2 regions of the Burkholderia sp. Bp9140 genome follow, and region 2 is predicted to be linked to the other one. Evidence: riboswitches for the same ligand, from Rfam matches in the RefSeq annotation. Region 2 holds a riboswitch; the other holds the start of a gene.
What was found. A riboswitch is a leader RNA that binds a small molecule or an ion and turns the genes downstream of it on or off. The one in region 2 is predicted to bind manganese.

Region 1: another riboswitch for manganese. It lies ahead of DIE21_RS05745 (TMEM165/GDT1 family protein); the one in region 2 lies ahead of DIE21_RS23350 (sodium:calcium antiporter).

The regions. Positions count from the first base shown of each region.
Region 1 is NZ_QTPQ01000005.1:11,983-15,359, forward strand. Features, by position in the region: gene DIE21_RS05730 (hypothetical protein) at 1-178, shown strand, start outside; gene guaD (guanine deaminase) at 195-1,511, shown strand; yybP-ykoY riboswitch at 1,607-1,744, shown strand; gene DIE21_RS05745 (TMEM165/GDT1 family protein) at 1,823-2,395, shown strand; gene DIE21_RS05750 (DUF4136 domain-containing protein) at 2,453-3,157, opposite strand; gene pepN (aminopeptidase N) at 3,344-3,377, shown strand, end outside.
Region 2 is NZ_QTPQ01000029.1:13,148-16,524, reverse strand. Features, by position in the region: gene DIE21_RS23360 (efflux RND transporter permease subunit) at 1-544, shown strand, start outside; gene DIE21_RS23355 (copper-binding protein) at 541-909, shown strand; gene DIE21_RS23350 (sodium:calcium antiporter) at 1,043-2,053, opposite strand; yybP-ykoY riboswitch at 2,136-2,311, opposite strand; gene DIE21_RS23345 (heavy metal sensor histidine kinase) at 2,445-3,377, opposite strand, start outside.

The DNA of each region.
Region 1 (3,377 bases), on a different contig from region 2:
CGCGATTGCGCCCGCCGTCGCGGCGCTGCCTGCCGGCCACCCAGCGATGGCGGCTGCGGCCGCCACGCTCGCGTGCGCGCTTGCCGCGGCGCCCCCGCCATCGCGCATGCGCGGGCAGCGCCCTCCATGCCGTCGCCCGCGCGGCGCCGACCGTTTTCTTCTGTTCGCCTCACCTTGATGCAGGACCATTCGTCATGACGCAAACCGCTTTCCGTTCCCAGCTGCTGACCTTCAACGGCGACCCGGCACAGTCGAGCCAGGCCGCGATCCACGAGACCGACGGCCTCCTGATCGTCGACGACGGCAAGGTCGTCGCGGCCGGCCCGCATGCGCGGCTCGCCGCGACGCTCGCGCGCGACGCGGTCGTCCACGACCTGCGCGACAAGCTGATCGTGCCCGGCTTCATCGACACGCACATCCACTATCCGCAGACCGACATGATCGCGTCGCCGGCCCCCGGCCTACTGCCGTGGCTCGACAAGTACACGTTCCCGACCGAGCGCCAGTTCGGCGATCCGGAGCATGCGCGCGAGGTCGCCGACTTCTTTGTCGACGAACTGCTCGCCTGCGGCACGACGAGCGCGCTCGTCTACTGCACCGTGCACAAGCAGTCGGCCGACGCGCTGTTCGCGGCGAGCGACGCGCGCGACCTGCGGATGATCGCGGGCAAGGTGCTGATGGACCGCAACTGCCCCGAGTTCCTGCGCGACACCGCGCAATCGGGCTATGACGACAGCGCCGAGCTGATCGACCGCTGGCACGGCAACGGCCGCCAGATGTACGCGCTCACGCCGCGCTTCGCGCCGACGTCCACCGAGGCGCAGCTCGAGGCGTGCAGCGAACTCGCGCGCCGCCATCCGGACGTGTTCGTGCAAAGCCATGTCGCGGAAAACGTCGATGAAGTGAAATGGGTGGCCGAGCTGTTCCCCGGGCACCGCAGCTATCTCGACATCTACGACCACTACGGGCTGCTGCGGCCGCGCGCGGTATACGGCCACTGCATCCACCTCGACGACGAGGACCGCCGCCGGATGGCCGAGACGCGCACTGTCGTCGCGCACTGCCCGACGTCGAACTTCTTCCTCGGCAGCGGGCTGTTCGACTTCGACAAGGCCGGCGAATACGACGTGCCCGTCACGCTCGCGACCGACGTCGGCGGCGGCACGTCGTTCTCGATGCTGCAGACGATGAACGAGGCGCACAAGGTCGCGCGGCTGTCGGGCCACCATCTGACCGCCACGCGGATGTTCTGGCTCGCGACGGCCGGCGCCGCGCAGGCGCTCGATCTCGCCGACACGGTCGGCACGCTCGCGCCGCGCACCGAAGCCGACTTCGTCGTGCTCGACCCGCAGGCCACGCCGCTGCTCGCGCGCCGCACGAAGCGCGCGGAGTCGCTCGAGGAACTGCTGTTCGCGTTCGCGCTGCTCGGCGACGACCGCGCCGTGTACCGCACGTACGCGGCCGGCCGGCTCGTGCACGAGCGCGGCGCCGCACGCCGCGCCGCCGCGTAACTCACGCGCGTTTGCCTCACCCTGCTCCGGCGTGCGCTGCAGCGCATGCCGGGCCGCCGAATCCGCACCGCGCACGGCACGCGCCGTGCTAGAATTCGCCGCTCATTGGGGAGTAGCCGCTCCGCTCGATGTCCCGCGCCCCCGGCGCGCATCGTGACGGGGGCGTCCGTCAACAGACTTGGCCGTTCGGCCATGGCGGATGCAGCCACCGAGGCCTGGCGAGACCGATGGTTCACTGCGCGCCGCATCAGGGCCCGGCGCGCGGCGGATCGTCGCTCGCACGCACAACACCGGCCCGTGGAACCCCGTACGTGTCCCAAGCCTTCCTGATCTCCACCGGCGCCGTCGCCCTCGCTGAAATCGGCGACAAGACCCAACTGCTGTCCCTCGTGCTGGCCGCGCGCTATCGCAAGCCCATGCCGATCATTCTCGGCGTGCTCGTCGCGACGCTCGTGAACCATGGCCTCGCCGGTGCGCTCGGCGAATGGCTGGGGGTACTCGTCACGCCGTCGATCATGCGCTGGGCGCTCGCGTTCTCGTTCATCGCGATGGGGTTGTGGATCCTCGTACCGGACAAGCTCGATGCCGACGAAGCCAACACGAACCGCTCGCGGCTCGGCGTGTTCGGCGCGACGCTCGTCGCGTTCTTCCTCGCGGAAATGGGCGACAAGACGCAGATCGCGACCGTCGCGCTCGCCGCGCGCTTCCAGGACTACATCGGCGTGGTGGCCGGCACGACCTTCGGGATGATGCTCGCGAACGTGCCCGCGATCCTGCTGGGCGACCGTTTCGCGCACTGCCTGCCGACGAAGCTGGTGCACGGCATCGCGGCCGCGCTGTTCGTCGTGCTGGGCGCGCTGGCGCTGCTGGGCGTCGGGGCCTGACGCAGGCAGGCAACAGGCGGCGCGGCCAGACGGCCGCGCCGGTGACGAGATGGCGCGTTACTTCGCGACCGCCGCGCCCGATGCCGGCACGGCCGGCACCGCTCGCTCGTTGGCGGCCGGCGGCGCAGCCGGCCCGCCGCGCTTGTCGACCGGCAGCCGCACCGTGCGGATCGCGCCGTTCGCCAACGGGAAATCGGCGAGCGCGCTGCGTGCGAGGAACGGCATCGCATAAAGCAGCGCGCCGTTGTCGCCGGTAGTGCGCGCGGTCACGTTATAGACCTCCTTGCCGGTCGCGCGCTCGGTAATCCGGATGCCGAGCGTGTAGTCGAAGACCTGATAGGTCTGCGCGACGTAGCCGGCCGGCATCGGCCCCCAGGGCCCCCACGGGCCCCACGGCCCGCCCCGCCAGTACGGCCCCGGCCCCATGAACCACGGATCGTAGTAGACCGGCTGCGGCACCGTCACCAGATCGCTGCCGACCCCGTAGGCCAGCCCGACCAGATAGCGCGCCTGCGTGGCCGGCACCTGCCGGAACGCATACGCGGACAGCTCGTTCGAGACGATCGGCTCGTAGGTCGACTGCTCGATGCTGTGCTTCTGCGCATCCGTGCGCGTGAAAGCGTAAGTGCGTGTCGCGTCGCTGCCGCTCCAGTCGGAGAAGGCCGTGACCTGCGTCGTCACGTAGCTGGTGCAGCCCGTCAGCAGCGCCACGCACAGCACCGCCGTCCAGCCCGCACCGCGTTGAATCCATTCACGTTTCATGTCGATCCTCGTCGATCCGTCACCCGTTCGTCGCACCACGCGAACCGCACGGGATGCCGATAATACGCGGACTGCCGGAACCGGTAAAAAGTTCGCCCGGCACGCGGCCGCAAGCCTTTGTACAATGGCCCGGTTCACCCGGCCCGCGCAGCGGGCCCGATCCCCACTCCACCGATCTCGACGACCATGTCCGACAACGCCTCCTCCACCGTGATCCGCC
Region 2 (3,377 bases):
CGTCACGTTCGGCTCGGCGGCCGATGCGCTGCTGCTGATGTCGACGGTGCCGTTCGCGCTGGTCGGCGGCTTCTGGCTCGTCTGGGCGTTGGGCCACGCGGTGTCGGTCGCGACGTCGGTGGGCTTCATCGCGCTGGCGGGCGTGGCCGCCGAGTTCGGCGTGGTGATGCTGCTGTACCTGAAGGGCGCGCTGCAGCGCCGCCTCGACGCCGGTGCGCCGCTGACCGATGCGATGCTGCTCGACGCGATTCGCGAAGGCGCGGTGCTGCGCGTGCGGCCGAAGGCGATGACGGTCGCCGTCGTGCTGGCCGGCCTCGTGCCGATCATGATCGGTCACGGCGCCGGCTCCGAAGTGATGCAGCGCATCGCCGCGCCGATGGTCGGCGGGATGGTCACCGCGCCGCTGCTGTCGATGTTCGTCATTCCCGCCGCGTGGCTTCTGCTGCAGCGCCGTCGTGCGCGAAGCGCGAGCCGTCAGCGGCATTCCGATGCAGTTCCTCACGGCATGAACGTGCCGTCCACCCCAACTGGAGAATCCCCATGAAGATGAATCAACTGATCGCCACTGCCGCAGCCGTTCTCGCAACCGGCGCGTTCGCCGTACCCGCGTTTGCCGCGGGCGACATGTCGGGCATGGACATGTCCGGCATGAAGATGTCGTCGGGCGGCGCGGCCGAGTCGAACACGGCGCTGACCGATGCCGAAGTGAAGAAGGTCGATGCCGCCAGCGGCAGGATCACGCTGAAGCACGGCGCGCTCGAGAACGTCGGGATGCCGTCGATGACGATGGCGTTCAAGGCGAAGGACGCGGCCATGCTCGCCGAGGTTCATGCGGGCGACAAGGTGAAGGTGCGCGTCGAGAACGTCAACGGCACGCTGACGATCGTCAAGCTCGTGAAGGCGTCGTAAGCGCGGGATGCGGGCGGCGCAGGCCGCCTGCAGCGCGGGCAGCGAAGCGCGATGCAGCTGCTTGCGCCGCGGTCGGGTGCGTGCGTCCGCCGGACGACGCGCCCGATCGCACCCGATGCGGCGTTTCAGCGCGTCAGCGCGTCAGCGTCACGAACAGATAGCCGACGTAACCGGCCCCGTTCGCGAGCAATGCCCAGATCGCGAGCCCGCGCGCGCGGGCATTGACGCGCAGCCAGACCGCCGCCGCGAGCGTGATGACCACGCCGGTCAGCACTTCGGGGCGCGGCTCCCACGGCGTCAGCATGATGCCGATCGCGGGCAGCAGCGTGCCCTGGAACACCATCGCGCCGGTGATGTTGCCGAACGCGAGCGTGTCCTTCCCGCGGCGGATCCACAGCACGCTGTTGACCTTCTCCGGCAGCTCCGTCGCGATCGGCACGATGATCAGCGACAGCAGCAGCGCGGAGATGCCGAGCAGGTGCGACACGCCTTCGACGCCGTGAATGAAGCCCTTTGCACCGCCGACGAGCAGTGCGACACCGAGCGCGAGCTGCAGCGCGATGGTCGCGAGGTTGGTCGGCAGCCCGACGCGCGACAGGAACATCGCGTGCGGCGCTTCGGTGCCGTGCCCGGCGTCGACGAGCTGCGTCGACGCGCGGAACGTCATCACGACATACGTCACGTAGATCCCGACCAGCATCACGGCGAGCAGCGCGCGGACGGCCCACACGTGATGCGGGACGAACATCGCGACGGTGGCGAGCGCGAACGCGGCGATGAAGTAGTTCAGGTCGCGCACGAAGCCGGTCCGCTCGGGCGTGATCGTGCCGGTCAGGCCGCGCGAGCGGATCACGGCGAGCGTCATCAGGAAGGTCGTCAGCGTCGCGAGCATCAGCGGCGCGCCGAGAATCGCGCCGACGCCGATTTCCTCGTTCACGGCCGCATTCGACGTGCCGCCCGCGAGCGCAAGCAGCGGCACCATCGTTTCGGGCAGCGCGGTGCCGACGGCCGCGAACAGCGAACCGGTGACGCCTTCGGAAATCTTCAGCCGTTCGCCGAGATGTTCGAGCGCATTCGTGAAGAGTTCGGCGGCGACCAGGATGACGAGCAGCATGAACGCCAGTTCGACGAGCATCAACGTCATGCGGCACCTCCGCAGGCAGGCATGCGGGCGGTCATGGAACGCGCGAAACGCGAAGAGGAGGCAAGGAGGAACATGGGGACTCCGTGGTCGGACGTGGACGAACCATGACGCATCTGCCGACGTCCGACCAGGACCGACGCGATGCGTCGATGGTCTCGCCAGACCGATTCGGCCGAACGCGCCACGGCCGCGGGCCGAGTGTGTTGACGCGTTCGCTTTCCGGGGAAGGAAAGCAGGCTACTCCCCAAAGACGAAGGGCAGTCTAGCCGAGCCGGCTGCTTTCGGCAAGATTGCGCGGTCATGCCCTTTCATTCTGGCGGGGCACTCGCGTTTCAGCGGATGCGCATGCCGTGCCGGGAAGCAACCGGCGTGCACGGGCGTCGTGCGCGTGTCACGAAGCCCCGGCCGGGAAATACAGCGCGAACGTGGTGCGTCCGTCGCGGCTCGCGACCTCGATCTTGCCGCGGTGCAGTTCGACGATCGACTTGACGATCGCGAGCCCGAGCCCGGCGTTGCGCGCCGCGCCGTGCCGCGACGAATCGATCCGGTAGAAGCGCTCGAAGATCCGCTCGATCTGTTCGGGCGGAATCGCGACGCCGCGGTTCGTGACTTCGACGACCGCGTAACCGGGCCGCGTCGATACGGCCAGCTCGATCGTCGACCCGGCTTCCGCGTGTTCGAGCGCGTTCGACGCGAGGTTGCTGACGGCGCGCCGGAACAGCGTCGCGTCCGCGACGACCGGCGCTTCGCCGTGCACGTCGAGGTGTACGCCGGCTTCGTCGGCCAGCGCCTGGAAATACGACGCGAGCCGGCGCAGCTCGTTGCCCGCGTCGAGTTCGACGGTCTTCAGGTGCTGCAGCGCATTGTCCGTGCGCGCAAGAAACAGCATGTTCTCGATCATCCGCTGCAGCCGTTCGCATTCCTCGATGTTCGAATCGATCAGCGCCTCGTATTCCTCGGTGGTGCGGGCGCGCGACAGCGTGACCTGCGACGAGCTGATCACGTTCGCGAGCGGCGTGCGCATGTCGTGTGCGAGGTCGGACGAGAACTGCGACAGCCGCACGAACGCGCGCTCGAGGCGGTCGAGCATCCGGTTGACCGACGTGGCGAGCTCGCGCAATTCGACCGGGCCGCCGCGCGCATCGAGGCGCGCGTTCAGGTTGTGCGCCTCGATGCGCGACGTCTGCCGGCCGAGGCTCTCGACCGGGCGCAGGCCGCGCGATGCGACCGCGTAGCCGAGCGCGCCGACCAGCAGCGCGCCGAGGGCGGCCGCGAGCCAGATGTCGACGCGATAGCTTTCCAGCAGTGACTGGCGATCGGTCGC